Linked DNA regions of Methylorubrum extorquens. The protein of the gene in region 1 interacts with the protein of each later gene in a pairwise test. Links are inferred from orthologs where the notes say so. Each region holds a gene or a part of one and is shown on either strand. Other genes may lie near its edges. The genes, in order: mtgA and J2W78_RS05580.

Region 1 (9,860 bases):
GGCGCCGGTGCCTGCTATGTTACAGGGGGCGGCGCCCTGGAGATCTGCCGTTCGGCCGACGAGGCCGAGGGCGTCTACGCCGTGCCGCCGCCCTGCCGCTTCGTCCACGACGTGCAGATCCTGCGGTTGAAGGATACCGGGCCGCCGGGCCCGCTTCAGGTGATCTACCGGGCCGAGCCGCCGCGCCAGAGTGGTCGCCGCGGCGACGACGCCTGCCCAGCCGATCTACGCGCCACCGACCCCGCTGCGGGCGGCGCCGTGCGGATCGGCCGACAGATCGAGACGCTGGTGACGATCCTGCCGCCGACCGATCCGCGCTTCTGGAGCGAAGGGCTCAAGGGTGCCGCTTCGGCGCGGGCCGAACAGCCGCGCCGCCGCAGCCGGGCGACCCGGCAGGCACGGCGGGAGGCCCGCCGGGCGGCGCGCGAGGCGGGCCGAGAAGATAAGATGACCTTCCGCGCTCAGGCCTCCGCGCCGGAGGACGATCCGTCCGGCAATGCGATGCTGGTCGCGGGGCGCGATTGGGCGGGCGACCCATACTACGCCATCCTCGCCACCGCGACGGAGCCGTCCGGGGAGGGCCGCCGCCGGGTGCTGGTCCAAGCGCGGACCTACGATTTCCAGAGCCTCGACCTGCGCGTCGAGTCCGATCCCGGCACCGAATGGCGGCCGTTCGGAGCGCCTGCCATGGAGGAGAAGGGGCGTCGGCGCGGGCGCGCACGACCGGCGGCGATGAAGCCCGCCCCGGTGCTGGACGATACGGGCAAGCCGATCGTCGGAAACTGCGCCGCGCCGGACTTCGAGGCGCGGGGCCTGACCGGTTCGATCAGCGCGGTCGATCGTGTCTACCATTACTTCTATACCGACGTCGTGCCCGCCGATTGCGATGCGCCGCGGAGCCGGCGGCGGATGGCGCTGTACCTGCGCACGAGCCGCGATCCGCTGGCGGAGCGCACATGGTCGGCCCCCGTCACGCTGATCGAGAGCCTGCCGGCCGAGACCGAGATCCGCGTCGCCAAGGCGCGGGGCATGGACCGTTGGGCCGTGGCCTATTCCTGCTCGCGGCCGGTCACGGTCTCGGGCGGGCCCGTCGCCGATATCTGCCTGCACTACACCGCCGATCTCTCGCCCGGCAGCCTCACTGCCCTGACGCTCTATGCCGAGCCCGTCGCGGCCGGCCACTCCACCGCTTATCTCGGCCTGCGCTCCGGCGGCGACGCGCTGGGGCGGTTCACCCGTGACGGCTTCGGCTGGATGACCGACCGCTACGGAAACCTCGACGCGCCGACGATCTACCCCGACAAGGGCGGCTTCCTGACCTGGCTCGACCGCCGGGCCCCGCGGACCGACGGCAGCGATGCCTCCTCGCTCTACGGCCGATCCGTCTACTGGGCGACCTGGACGGTTCGCCCCCGCGCCGCCACGCCGTGATCGCGTGACGATTTCGGGCCCGCGTTCGACAGAGGGATGGATGTCCCCCGCGGCGCCGTCGATGTTCGAGAGACCTTGAACACCCGTCGCCGGGCCGGACATCGTCCCGGCGCGGGTGATGCGTACTCAGATTGCCTCTCGAAGGTGCGGTAAGGAGCAGGCCATGACGGTCACGACACTCGACTCTCAGTCCGAGCGGCGCGGGGCCGACGTTCTGCTGGAGGTGCTGCGCTCGGAGGGCGTCCGCTACATCTTCGGCAATCCCGGCACGACCGAGCTGCCGCTGATCGATGCGCTGACGGACGCGCCCGACATCGCCTACGTGCTCGCCCTTCAGGAGGCGAGCGCCGTCGCCATGGCCGACGGCTACGCGCAGGGGGCGCGCCGGCCGGGCTTCCTCAACCTGCACACGGCCGGCGGTCTCGGCCACGGCATGGGCAACCTGCTCAACGCCCAGATCTCCGGGACGCCGCTCGTCGTCACGGCGGGCCAGCAGGATTCGCGGCACGTCATCACCGATCCGCTGCTGTTCGGTGACCTGACCACCATCGCCGCGCCGACCGTGAAGTGGGCGCGCGAGGTGACGCATGCCGATCAGCTTCCGGTGCTCTTGCGCCGCGCCTTCAACGATGCCGCGGCGGCGCCCTCCGGGCCGGTCTTCCTGTCGCTGCCGATGGACGTGATGGAGGCGATGACCTCCGCGCCGCTCGGGGAGGCTTCGACCATCGACCACCATGCGGTGGCCGGCTCCCTGGACCGGCTCGCAGACCATCTCGCGGGCATCGCGCCGGGGCGGCTTGCGCTGATTGCCGGCGACGAGGTCGATGCCAGCGACGCCTCGGCCCAGGCGGTGCGGCTCGCCGACCTTCTTGCTGCACCGGTCTACGGTTCGTCCTGGCCGGCGCATATCCCGTTCCCGACCGCCCATCCGCTCTGGATGGGCAACCTGCCGACCAAGGCGAGCGGCATCGCCGAGATCCTGGGCCGCTACGACGCGGTGTTCGCGCTCGGCGGCAAGTCGCTCATCACCGTCCTCTACACCGAAGGCTCGGCCGTCCCCCCCGGCACGCAGGTGTTCCAGCTCTCGGCCGATGCACGCGACCTCGGCCGCACCTACGCGACGCAACTCTCGACGGTGGGCAACGTCCGCGCCTCGCTCGACGTGCTGCTGCCGCTCTTGGAAGCACGGCTCGCGCCCCGTGCCGAGACCTATGCCCGCCTTCGCCGTGAGGCCGTCGCCGCCTACGACGCGCGCCGGGCAGCCCTGGCGGCCAAGGCGCAGGCCGCCTTCGCCGATCCGGTCATCCACCCCCTCGTCGCCGCCTGGGAGATCGCGCGCGTCGTGGGCTCCGATGTCGCGATCATCGACGAGGCGCCGGCGACGCTCGGGCATCTGCGCACGATCCTGCACAGCACCTGGACACGGCAGTATTCATCGATCCGCGGCGGCGTGCTCGGCTGGGGCATGCCCGCCTCGGTCGGCTTCTCGCTCGGGCTCGACCGGGCGCCGGTGGTCTGCATCGTCGGTGACGGCGCGGCGATGTACTCGCCCCAGGCGCTCTGGACCGCCGCGCACGAGGGGCTGCCGGTGACCTTCGTCGTCATTAACAACGCCGAGTACAACATCCTGAAGCAGTTCATGAAATCGCAGACGCACTACGCCTCGGTGCGGGCGAACCGCTTCATCGCCATGGACCTCACCGAGCCGCGCATCGACTTCCTGGCGCTCGCCACTTCGATGGGCGTGCCCTCCCGGCGGGTCGAGCGGGCGGCGGACATCGCCGGTGCGGTCGAGGCGGGTATCCGTTCGGGCGCGCCGAACCTCGTGGAAGTGGTCGTCAGCGCCGCGTGACCGCCTCAGCACCCCGGCCGATGCCGCCGACCCTCGTCTTCGACACGGATTGCGTGCTCTGCGCCGGGATGCTGCGCTTCGTGCTGGCGCATGAGCGCGACCAGAGCCTGCACTTCATGGGCGCGTGGTCCGGCGAGGGGCTCGACCTCGTCGCCCGCCACGGCTTCACTGAAGCGGATCTCAACGGCACCTTCCTGCTGATTCAGGATGGGCGGGCGCTGACGCGTTCGGATGCCGCGCTCGCCGTGGCGGGGCATCTCAAGGCGCCGTGGCGCTGGTGCCGGGTGTTCGGGATCGTTCCGAAGCCGTTGCGTGATCGCCTCTACGGCCTCGTCGCGCGATACCGCTATCGCTGGTTCGGCCGTCGAGAGGATTGCGCCCGGGTGCCGCCGGACCAGCGGCACCGCTTCCACGGCGTGCGGCCGGCGGACCCGCCGCAACCAGAGTAACGAATCAGGCCTTGCGTGCCACGGTGAACCGGGCGGCATCCTTGAGCACCTGCGCCCGCTCGCCCCAGGGGGCGACCGCCTCCTCGCAAACCGCCACCAGCCGGTCGCACTCCGCCCGCGCGCCGTCGAGGCCGAGGCGGTCCACCAGCGTCGCCTTGCCGGCCTCCTTGTCCTTCCCGGTGGCCTTGCCCATCGCTTCCGGGGAGGCCTCGCGGTCCAGAATGTCGTCGGCGACCTGGAAGGCTTGGCCGAGCGCCTTGCCGTAGCGCAGCAGTGCCGCCCGCTCGTCCGCATTCGCGCCGCCGACGAGAGCGCCGGCCTCGACCGAGAAGGCGAGGATCGCGCCGGTCTTCATCGCCTGCATCCGCAGGGTGTCGTCGATATCCATGGTGGCCGGGCCGAAGCGCCCCTCGGCCGAGAGGTCGAGAAGCTGGCCGCCGACCATGCCGCCGAGCCCGGAGGCGCGGGCGAGGCCGAGCACGAGTTCGGCCCGGATCGCCGGATCGGGCTGCCAGCGCGGGTCGGCGGTCACCTCGAAGGCCAGCGTCTGAAGCGCGTCGCCGACGAGGATCGCGGTGGCCTCGTCGAAGGCCTTGTGGACGGTGGGCTTGCCGCGGCGCAGGTCGTCGTCGTCCATCGCCGGCAGGTCGTCGTGGACGAGGCTGTAGCAGTGGACGAGTTCGACGCCGGCGCCGGCCGCGAGCGCGGCATCCTCGGCCCCGCCGAGCATCCGCGCGGTCTCGATGGCGAGGAACGGCCGCAGGCGCTTGCCGCCGCCAAGCACGGCGTGGCGCATCGCCTCCATCAGCCGGGGCGGCCGGGCGATCTCGCCCTCTTGCAGGGTCGGCCCGAGCAGATCGACGAGGAAGGTCTCGACGGTGTCGGCGACCCCGGCGAGCCTGTGGGTAAAGTCACCCGTATAGGCGTCCGCCTTGACCGAGGGGTGGGAAGCCTGCGTTGAGGTCATCGGAAGGGGCCTGGATCGGGGAGGGGCGGACGCGACGTGGCGGTGCCGGAGGAGAGCGAGTCGGAACGGCACGGGCGCGACCTGCGAAGGATTCCTTCGCCGAAGCCCCTCGCGAGGACTCCCGCGCCGCGGAACCCCGCCCCGAGGCGTCGAACCGGGCTGCGGCGCGCCGCCACCCTGATCACGCTCGCTCCCATTGCCATTCTTGCCTTCACGCTCACGCTCGCGCTCGTCTATAGCGTGGCGACCCCGCCCTCAACCCTGATGCTGGGCCGTTGGGTGACGCTTCAGGGCGCGCAGCGGGACAGCGTGAAGCTGGAGGCGATCGCGCCCGCCCTGGTCCAGGCGGTGATGGCCTCCGAGGATCAGCGCTTCTGCCTGCATAACGGCGTCGATTGGGGCGCCCTGCGCGACGTGGTGGACGACGAGGAGGGCCCGAGCCGCGGCGCCTCGACCATCACCATGCAGACGGTCAAGAACGTCTTCCTGTGGCCGGGCCGCTCCTACATCCGCAAGGGGCTCGAAATCCCGCTCGCGGTGATGGCCGACGCGCTCTGGGGCAAGCGCCGGACGATGGAGATCTATCTCAACGTCGCCGAGTGGGGCGAGGGCATCTTCGGGGCCGAGGCCGCCGCCCGCCACTGGTTCCGCAAGAGCGCACGCGACCTGACTCGAGGCGAGGCCGCCCTGCTTGCCGCCGTGCTGCCGAACCCGATCCTGCGCAGCGCCGGCAAGCCGACCCGCGGGGTGCGGGCGATCGCCGGGCGCATCCAGAGCCGGATGGGTCAGGTGGATGGGCTGATGGGGTGCTTGAAGCGCTGACCGGCGGAGCCCGGTCTCTGGCGAGCGGCCCGGCCAGAGCCGGGGCACCTGACCGCAATCGTGCCGAGGGATGTCGCCGATCCATGGACAAGATCGACCTGAAGAAGCGCTTCAAGAAACTCTACAGCGCACCGACGCGGGAGTTTGCCGAAATTCACGTTCCGACCTGGACCTTCGTCAAAGTCGATGGCGAGGGCGACCCCAATGTCGCCGAGTCCTACCGCACGGCGGTCACGTGGCTCTACGGCGTCAGCTACGCGATGAAGTTCGCTGCCAAGTCCCTCGGACAGGACTACGTCGTGCCGCCGTTGGAGGCGCTCTGGTGAGCCGACGATCCCGGCAGCTTCGTTCGGCGCGATAAGGAAAGCTGGCGCTGGACCGTCATGATCCCGGCTCCTGATTTCGTCACGGACACCATGTTCGAGGCTGCCGCGACGAAGATGGGTGACAAGCTCGGAACGCCGCCGAACGCGATGCGCTTCGAGCCCTACGACGAGGGCAGGGCGCTCCAGATCCTGCACATCGGGCGATACGACGACGAAGGTCCGACGCTGAAGCACCTGCACGACGAGGTCATGCCGAGCCGGGGCGTGACCTTCAACGGCCCGCATCACGAGATCTATCTCAGCGATCCCCGCAAGACGGAGCCCGCCAAACTGAAGACGATCCTGCGCCAGCCCATCCGGTAGTGGTTCAGCCCTGACGGTTGAGTCCGTCCGGGGTTCCGGTTTGAAGTCCGTCCTGCGAGTCTCGTGGGATGCGCAGTGACATCTCTTTCACGCTCTCCGCCTCGGATCGCCTTCGGCTAGAGGCCCTGGTCGCGGATCGAAACACTCCGCAGAAGCACGTTTGGCGCGCTCGCATCGTGCTGCTGAGCGCCGATGGGATCGGGACGCACGCGATCATGCGTGAGGCGGCCGTGTCCAAGACGGCGGTCTGGCGCTGGCAGGACCGCTTCGCGCAGGAGGGCGTCGAAGGGCTCCTGCGAGACAAGACGCGGCCGGCGCGCATCCCGCCGCTGGGGCCGGAGGTGGCGGCGCGTGTTGTGGCTCTGACGCAGGAAGATCCGCCCGGCGAGACCACGCATTGGACGGCCGCCGCCATGAGCAAGGTCACAGCCATAAGCATTTCGTCGGTGCAGCGGATCTGGCGGAGGCACGGCCTACAGCCACACCGGGTCCGGCAGTTCAAGCTCTCTACCGACCCGGCCTTCGCTGCCAAATTGCGTGACGTCGTCGGGCTCTACGTCGATCCGCCCGCCCATGCCGTCGTGCTTTCGGTCGACGAGAAGAGCCAGATCCAAGCGCTCGCCCGCACGCAGGCCCCGTTGCCGATGAAGCCGGGCCAGCCGACGACGCGCACCCACGACTACAAGCGCCACGGCACGACGACCCTGTTTGCCGCTCTGGACATCCTGGAGGGCAAGGTGATTGGCCGCTGCATGCAGCGCCACCGGCATCAGGAGTTCATCCGTTTCCTCAACGCGGTCGAGGCGGCGGTTCCGGCGGGCAAGATCGTCCACGCGATCCTGGACAACTATGCCGTTCACAAGCACCCGAAGGTCCGCGCCTGGCTCGATCGCCACCCACGCTGGACCTTCCATTTCACCCCGACCTCAGCCTCGTGGCTCAACGCCGTTGAGGGCTTCTTCGCCAAGCTCGCAAAACGCCGCCTGCGACGCGGCGTGTTCGGATCGCTGATCGAGGTACAGGCGGCCATCAAACGCTTCATCGCCGAGAGCAACGGCGACCCCAAGCCCTTCACCTGGACCGCCGACCCGGATCGCATCATCCAGGCCGCAAGGCGCGGGCACCAAGTGTTAGACTCGCACCAGTAGGAGCCTCGGAGGCGACGCACGTCGTCGGATTTCGCCTCAACCCTTCTCCGCCTCGCACAGCTGCGTCACCGCCCGCTCGTAGCCCTTCGCGTCGAACTTCCTGAGCGAGTTCTCGCTCTGGTAGCGCACGCTCCCGAAAATCTTCCGGGTCTGCCACGGGCGGTCGTGCAGCCCGAAGATCCAGGCAACGTTGGTGAAGGAGTTCGCGTCGCGCCCATCGAGGAAGTAGCGGTTGTTGAGCCGCAGCGTCCGGGCGAATGCCTCCTCCGGGGAGGGCGACCATTCGAGGATCTTCTTGCCCCAGTACATGCGGAGCTGGTTGTGCATGTAACCGGTCTCGCGCATCTCGCGCATGGCGACGTTCCAGTAATGGTCGTGAGTCTTCCCCTCCGCCAGCTCCTCTTCGAAATAAAGTTTCGGGCGCTCGTCGTCGGCATGCTCGGCCAGCGTCTTGCGGGCCCAGTCGGGCACGGCGCGGGCGTAGTCGTCGTAGCCCTGCGTGTGGAAGACGTGGTTCATCGCCAGCTCGCGCCGCACGATCAGCTCCTCGAGATAAGCCGAGCGGTCGTCGGGGTCGCCGTCCTTGGCGGCGCGGATCGCCAGTGCGATCTCGACCGGTGAGATGTGCCCGAAATGCAGGTAGGGGCTCATGTGGGAGGCCGCCCCCGCCTCCGGCTTGTTGCGGCCGGCGCCGTAGCCGGCGAACGCGTCCTTCACGAAGCGCTTGAGATGCCCGGCGGCCTCGGTGTAGCCGCCGCGGAAGCGCTTCACCGGGCCGACCGTGGTGTCGAGCGTCAGCTTCGCGAGAAGCTTGTCCGGGTCCGAGACGTCGAGCCCGTCCTTCAGTTTCAAGCGCTTGAGCAGCCCGTCGGCCGGGTGATCGACCCTGCGCGGTTTGACGGGTTCGAGGTATTCGTCCCAGAGCTTCCGGAGCTTGGGGCGCAGGGTGCGGGCGGCGTATTCGTGCTTGGTCGAGGCGGTCTCGACCGGCACCACCACATCGCCCTCGACCTGGACGATCCGGCATCGCGCCGCGCGTTCGATCTCATCGTACCAACGCTTCTGGATCGCGAGGTAGCCGCGGTCGAGCACCAGCAGCGCGGCTTTGTCCGAGAGGTCGACGGCGACCTCGGCGGGCGTCGCCCGGCGTACGAAAAAGGCGATGCCGCGCTTCTCCAGGGCGGCCGCCGCGTCGGCGAGCCCCTGGAGCAGGAAGGCGTAGTGCCGGGCATTGGCCTCGGGGAAGCCGTTGGCGCCGTCGAGCAGGCCGAAGCAGACGAGAAGCGGGAGTTCGAGGCGGTTGGCCTCCTCGATCGCGAGTTCCAGCGCCGGATTGAACGGAACGCGCATGGCCTGCTGCATCAGGTACAGCACGTGATCGGCGCCCTCGCGTGGCGGAACGTCGTTCAGCACCCGGATGCGGGCCGGTTGGATCGCCATGGTTCGAAAACGCCCCGTCTCGGCTGCTTCTGTTCGGTCCGTCTCCGCCGAGGCAACCGGACGCGCCGATTCGGGCCCCGCCTTCCATTTCGCGGGTCGGACGTCCCGTTCGGGGCAGGGAATGCGTCAGCGCCAAGAACGTTGCATCGGGCTCGGCCCGACGCGCTCCCCGCCTCCGTGCGTCGCCGGCTGCGGATCAGAAATCGCCAACCCGTTCAGGAATTTGTCGTGCGCGAAAACAATGGGCGCAGTTCAATTTACTGCATAGATCGCGGTGATCCATTACACTCAGGCCTCGAATTCATCTGCGGCATTTGAGTGACAGACCCCGGCCGACGTGTGCCTCCGCACGCGCAAACGCGACCATTGCCGGCCAAGCGTCTTGCAAAATTCAGGGCAAAGATCACTTTGTGCATTGCGGGAACGCAGACGGCGTCTGCCTCCCGCTGCCCTCCTTGGGCGTTTCCTCCCTAGACTTCGGGCCGCCCTCACGGGCGGCTTTTTTTTGTCCTGAGTCCGGGGGCGATCATCCGCGGGCGCGGGCGCGGATCATGAAGTTGTCGTAGGTGTATTCGGCCACTTGGAACCAGAGGTATTCCTCGTTCCGGAAGGTCTTCATCGCGTCGTAGATCCGCTTGAAGTCCGGGTTCTTGGCCGAGAGGTCGGCATAGACCTCGTTCGAGGCCTTGAGCGCGGCTTCCATCACGTCCTGCGGGAAGGGACGCAGCTGCGCGCCGCCCGAAACGAGCCGGCGCAGGGCCTGCGGGTTGCGCGCGTCGTAGCGGGCCTGGACGTCGGCATTCACTTGCGCCGCGGCGGCCTGAAGAATGGCCCGGTACGACTTGGGCAGGCCCTTCCAGGCGTCGGCGTTGATCCAGAAATGCAGGAGCGCGCCGCCCTCCCAGAAGCCGGGATAATGGTAGACCGGCGCGATCTTCTGGAGGCCGAGCTTCTCGTCGTCGTGCGGGCCGATCCATTCGGCCGCATCGAGCGCCTTGCTCTCCAGCGCGGCATAGATCTCCGGCCCCGGCGTCGCCTGCACGGTGGCGCCGAGCTTGGCCA
Region 2 (5,104 bases), 2.4 Mb from region 1 along the record:
ACCGACGCGCCCGCGCCGCCGGTGCTGAGCGCCATCGAAACGCTGGCGAGCCTGCCGGCTCCACAGGGACGGGGGCCACGGCGGTGATCCGGCTTCTCAACGTGCTGGCGATCGTCGGGCTGATCGGCTCGGCGGTCTACGCCTACTCGATCAAATACGACACGCTCTATCAGGCGGGTCAGGTCTCCAAGCTGAAGACCGGACTGCACAGGGAGCGGCAGGCCATCGCGGTGCTGCGCGCCGAGTGGCAACTCCTGACCCGCCCGGACCGGCTCCAGGCGGCGGTCGAGCGGCATCTCACCCTCGAACCGATCGGCAACGGGCATCTCGCCCGCCTCTCCGACCTGCCGAACCGGCCCGACCGCGGTGACGAGATCGGCCGCCTGCTCGCCTCCACGGCGACCCCGACCGTGACCCCGACGGACAAGCCGGGGAGCGTCCGCGACGAGCCGCGCACCACGGGCTCCGTAACCACCCGCACCGTCTCCACCCGCCCGCCCGCGGTTTCGAGGTAGCGTCCCCGTGTCCCACGATCCGTCCCAGGAAGATCCGTCTCAGGGTCTGCAGCACGAGCAGCCGGTCGCGGCCGATGCGGCCGTGCCGGAGCCGGGCCCGGACCGTGTGGTGAGAAGCGAGCCGCCGGCCTCGGCGCTGACGCGGCTCGCCCGGATGATGTTCCGTCTCGCGATCGAACGCTCGCATGCCCGCGTGGCGCTGGTCGGCCTCGCCTTCACGGCGGTCTTCCTTACCATCAGCGTGCGGCTGATCGTGATCGCGGCGACGCCGGCGAGCAACAGCGACGAGCACCGGGTGGCAGCCGCCGCCACCACGGCGATCCGCCCGGACATCATCGACCGCAACGGCGAGATCCTCGCCACCGACATCCGCACCGTCTCGGTCTTCGCCGAGCCGAAGCGGATGGTGCGCACCTTCGACACCGACGAGGCGGTCGAGCTCCTGACCGCGGTGCTGCCGGAGCTGAACGCGGCGGAGCTGCGCGCCAAGCTGTCCTCGAAGAAGGGCTTCGTCTGGATCAAGCGCGAGATCACGCCGAAGCAACAGCTCGAAGTCCACCGCCTCGGCATCCCCGGCGTCGGCTTCCTTCCCGATCACAAGCGCGTCTACCCGAACGGGGTCGCGGCCGCGCACATCATCGGTGCGACCAACCTCGACAATATCGGCATCGCCGGCATCGAGAAGTACATCGACAACCGCGGCAACAAGGCGCTCAACGAGTTCGGCCTCGTGGCCAAGCAGACCGACCTCTCGCCGATCCAGCTGTCCCTCGACCTGCGCGCCCAGTTCGCCCTGCGCGACGAGCTCGTGAAGGGCGTGGAGAAGTTCAAGGCCAAGGCCGGCGCTTCGATGATCCTCGACGTGACCACCGGCGAGGTCGTCGCGCTGGCCTCCTACCCGGATTTCGACCCGAACGAGCCGAAGGACGCGTTGTCGGACGACCGCATCAACCGGATGAATGTCGGCGTCTACGAGATGGGCTCGACCTTCAAGGCGATGACCCTCGCCATGGCGCTCGATTCCGGCAAGTACAACGTCAACTCCACCTTCGACACCCGCGGCGGCGTGCTGCACTGGGGCCGGCAGAAGATCCACGATTACCACGCCACCGGGCGCGTGCTGACCATGCCGGAGGTGTTCACCCACTCCTCCAACATCGGCTCGGCCAAGATGGCGCTCGGCGTCGGCGTGCCCGGCCACCGCGCCTTCCTCAAGAAGATGGGCCTGCTCGACCGGATGCGCACCGAGCTGCCGGAATCGGCCGCGCCGATCCTTCCGCCGCGCTGGGCCGAGATCAACACCATCACCATCGCCTTCGGCCACGGCATCGCGGTGGCGCCGATCCAGGCGGCGGCGGCGGTGGCGGCGATCATCAATGGCGGCGACCTGATGACGCCGACCTTCCTCAAGACCGACGAGCCGACCGCGCGGGGCAAGGCCAGCCACGTGATGAAGCCGGAGGCCAGCGAGGCGATGCGCTTCATCATGCGCCTCAACGCCGTCGAGGGCTCGGCCAAGAAGGCGTCGATCCCGCTCTACTACGTCGGCGGCAAGACCGGCACGGCGGAGAAGGTCATCAACGGGCGCTACGCCAAGAACCGCCTGTTCACGACCTTCATGGCCGCCGCCCCGATGGACAAGCCGAAATACCTGTTCCTGACGATCATGGACGAGCCGCAGGGCCTGCCCGAGACCGGCGGCTACGCCACGGCCGCCTACAATTCCGGCACGGTCACGGGCAAGATCATCGAGCGGGCCGCGCCGATCCTCGGGTTGGCCCCGCGCTTCGATCCGCCGGTGAAGCCGTTCCCGCTGATGGTGAAGCTCGGCGCCTACCATGCGACCATGGTGGACGGGCAGTGACGATGGCCTGTACCCCAGGGCGATCGCCTACAGCGATCACTCTGGGTTTTATGCCAGCCTCAAGCGCCGGCGCCCGCCTCCGCGGGCTCAGGCTTTCGCTCCGCTCGATGCATCTCAGGACCGAAGTCCCGAGATGCCCGCTCCGCGCGACGCTCTTCGCGCCGCGAAGCCGCTCATGCGACTTCGAGTATTGGCCTTTGGCCCATACACAGACGGCCTGACCCGCACGGACGCTTCCGAGGATTGTTTTGCCGATGAGCCAGCCGACGCCTGACGACCGGACTCTTGGCGACCAAACTCTTGGCGCCCTGTTCCCGGAGGCGGACGCCGCCATCGCCGGCCGGCCCGTGTCTGGCCTCACCGCCGACAGCCGTAAGGTCGTACCCGGCGGCGTGTTCGTGGCTGTTCCCGGCACCGCCGCCGACGGCCGCCGCTTTGCCGCCGCCGCCGGATCGGCCGGCGCGGTCGCCGTGGCCGGGGAGGGGACGCGCCCGGACGACCTGGCCGTATCGACGGCCTGGATCGAAGTCGCGGATGCCCGCCGGGCGCTGGCGCTCGCCGCCGCCCGCCTGTCCGGGCGCCAACCGGAGACCGTGGTGGCGGTCACCGGCACCAGCGGCAAAAGTTCGGTCGCCGACTTCGTGCGGCAGATCCTGTCACGCCTCGGCCGGGACTCGGCGAGCCTCGGCACCGTCGGCATCGTCACGAACCGGGGCGCGGAATACGGCTCGCTGACGACGCCCGACCCCGTCACGCTGCACGAGACCCTGGCGCGTCTGGCCGAGGAGGGCATCACCGATCTGGCGATGGAGGCCTCCTCCCACGGCATCGAGCAGCGCCGTCTCGACGGGGTGGAACTGACGGCCGCGGCCTTCACCAATCTCGGCCGCGACCACCTCGATTATCACCCCACCATCGAGGACTATCTGGAAGCCAAGCTCCGCCTGTTCACGACGCTGCTGCCGAAGGGCCGCCCGGCCATCGTCAACGCCGACGGCGCCTATGCCGAGCGCGTCGTCGGCGTCGCCGATGCCGCCGGCCATGCCATCCGCACCACGGGGCGCGGCGGCGAATTCATCCGCCTCGTCGAGGCCGGGACGGAGGGTTTTGCGCAGAGCCTGACGCTCGCCCATGACGGTCGGGAGTACCGCGTGCGCCTGCCGCTCGTCGGCGGCTTCCAGGTGGAGAACGCCCTCGTCGCGGCGGGCCTCGCCCTGGCGACGGCGGCGGGGGCCGCCGATCCGGCCGGCGTCTTCGCCGCGCTCGAAGGGCTCACCGGCGTGCCGGGCCGCATGGAGCGGATCGGCGAGGCGAAGGGCGGGCTCTGCCTCGTCGATTACGCCCATAAGCCGGAGGCGCTGGAACACGTCTTGAGCGCGCTCCGCCCCTTTGCCAGCGGGCGCCTCGTCGTCGTGTTCGGCTGCGGCGGCAACCGCGACGCCGGCAAGCGGCCGATCATGGGCGCCATCGCCGCGCGCCTCGCGGATCGGGTCATCGTCACCGACGACAACCCCCGCAACGAGGAGCCCGCTGCCATTCGCGCCGCCATCCTCGCCGCGGCACCGGGCGCGGAGGAGATCGGCGACCGGGCCGAGGCGATCCGCGCGGGCGTGCGGGACTTGGCGCCCGGCGACGTGCTGGTGGTGGCCGGCAAAGGTCATGAAACCGGCCAGATCGTCGGGCCACGTGTGCTCCCGTTCTCGGATCACGACACCCTGCGCGCCGCGATCGCGGAGTTGAACGGATGACCGACGCCCCCCTCTGGACCCCTGCCGCCCTGGAGGCGGCCACCGGCGGGCGCCTGATCGGCGCGGCGCGCGCCATCACCGGCGCCTCGATCGACACCCGCAGCCTGGAGCCCGGCGACCTGTTCTTCGCCATCCGCGGCGAGGCGCGGGACGGGCACGACTTCGTGCGCGCTGCCCTGGACAAGGGCGCCGGCGCGGCGGTGGTCGCGGAAGCGCGTGCTAAGGAATTCGAGGGCGTCGGCCCGGTGCTCGCCGTCCCGGGCGAGGGCGAGGATCCGGTGCTGGAGGCGATGCGTCGCCTGGGCCTCGCCGCCCGCGCCCGCACGGGAGCGGCGATCGTCGCCGTGACCGGCTCCGTCGGCAAGACCGGCACCAAGGAAGCCCTGCGCCACGTGCTCTCGACGCAAGGCGCCACGCACGCCTCGGTCGCCTCCTACAACAACCACTGGGGCGTGCCGCTGACGCTGGCGCGGATGCCGGAGGCCAGCCGCTTCGGCGTGTTCGAGATCGGCATGAACCACGGCGCCGAGATCCTGCCGCTGACCGCCATGGTGCGGCCGGACGTAGCGCTGATCACCACGGTCGAGCCGGTGCATATCGAGCATTTCCGCTCGCTCTCCGCCATCGCCGACGCCAAGGGCGAGATCTTTTCCGGGTTGAAGCCCGGCGGCATCGCCGTGATCAACCGCGACAACCCGAACTACGAGCGGCTGCTCGCCCACGCGCACGCCTCGCGGGCGGGCCGTGTCATCACCTTCGGCGAGCACGCGGCGGCGGATGTGCGCGCCCACCGCATCCTGACCCGGCCCGACGTCTCGGTGGTCGACGCCACCGTGATGGGCGTGCCCCTGACCTACCAGCTCGGCACGCCGGGCCGGCACGTCGCAATGAACTCGCTCGGCGTGCTCGCCTGCATCCACGCGCTGGGCGCCGACCTCGCCCGCGCCGCCCTGTCGCTGGCGAGCCTCAAGCCGCCG

Evidence for each region.
Region 2: the proteins of mtgA (region 1) and J2W78_RS05580 interact in binary tests that used the Escherichia coli proteins (3 or more experiments, as listed by UniProt). The link is inferred for Methylorubrum extorquens from one-to-one orthologs.

Annotation. Positions count from the first base shown.
Region 1 is NZ_JALJXF010000001.1:3,496,484-3,506,343, reverse strand. Bases 3,731-6,628 are described here. They hold mtgA (monofunctional biosynthetic peptidoglycan transglycosylase), read left to right. Parts: upstream 3,731-4,735; coding sequence 4,736-5,521; downstream 5,522-6,628. Other genes in these bases: J2W78_RS16535 (IS630 family transposase), read left to right, coding at 6,279-6,628; J2W78_RS16540 (GyrI-like domain-containing protein), read left to right, coding at 5,905-6,210; J2W78_RS16545 (hypothetical protein), read left to right, coding at 5,605-5,847; J2W78_RS16555 (polyprenyl synthetase family protein), read right to left, coding at 3,737-4,699; J2W78_RS16560 (thiol-disulfide oxidoreductase DCC family protein), read left to right, coding at 3,731-3,732. Outside these bases: J2W78_RS16570 (hypothetical protein), read left to right, coding at 1-1,431; J2W78_RS16565 (thiamine pyrophosphate-binding protein), read left to right, coding at 1,595-3,283; more of J2W78_RS16560, read left to right, coding at 3,304-3,730; more of J2W78_RS16535, read left to right, coding at 6,629-7,358; J2W78_RS16530 (deoxyribodipyrimidine photo-lyase), read right to left, coding at 7,395-8,798; J2W78_RS16525 (TRAP transporter substrate-binding protein), read right to left, coding at 9,325-9,860. UniProt on the Escherichia coli protein: Peptidoglycan polymerase that catalyzes glycan chain elongation from lipid-linked precursors. May play a role in peptidoglycan assembly during cell division in collaboration with other cell division proteins.
Region 2 is NZ_JALJXF010000001.1:1,117,114-1,122,217, forward strand. Bases 1-2,950 are described here. They hold J2W78_RS05580 (peptidoglycan D,D-transpeptidase FtsI family protein), read left to right. Parts: upstream 1-522; coding sequence 523-2,379; downstream 2,380-2,950. Other genes in these bases: rsmH (16S rRNA (cytosine(1402)-N(4))-methyltransferase RsmH), read left to right, coding at 1-87; ftsL (cell division protein FtsL), read left to right, coding at 84-515; J2W78_RS05585 (UDP-N-acetylmuramoyl-L-alanyl-D-glutamate--2,6-diaminopimelate ligase), read left to right, coding at 2,634-2,950. In the rest of the region: more of J2W78_RS05585, read left to right, coding at 2,951-4,127; J2W78_RS05590 (UDP-N-acetylmuramoylalanyl-D-glutamyl-2,6-diaminopimelate--D-alanyl-D-alanine ligase), read left to right, coding at 4,124-5,104. UniProt on the Escherichia coli protein: Essential cell division protein that catalyzes cross-linking of the peptidoglycan cell wall at the division septum. Required for localization of FtsN.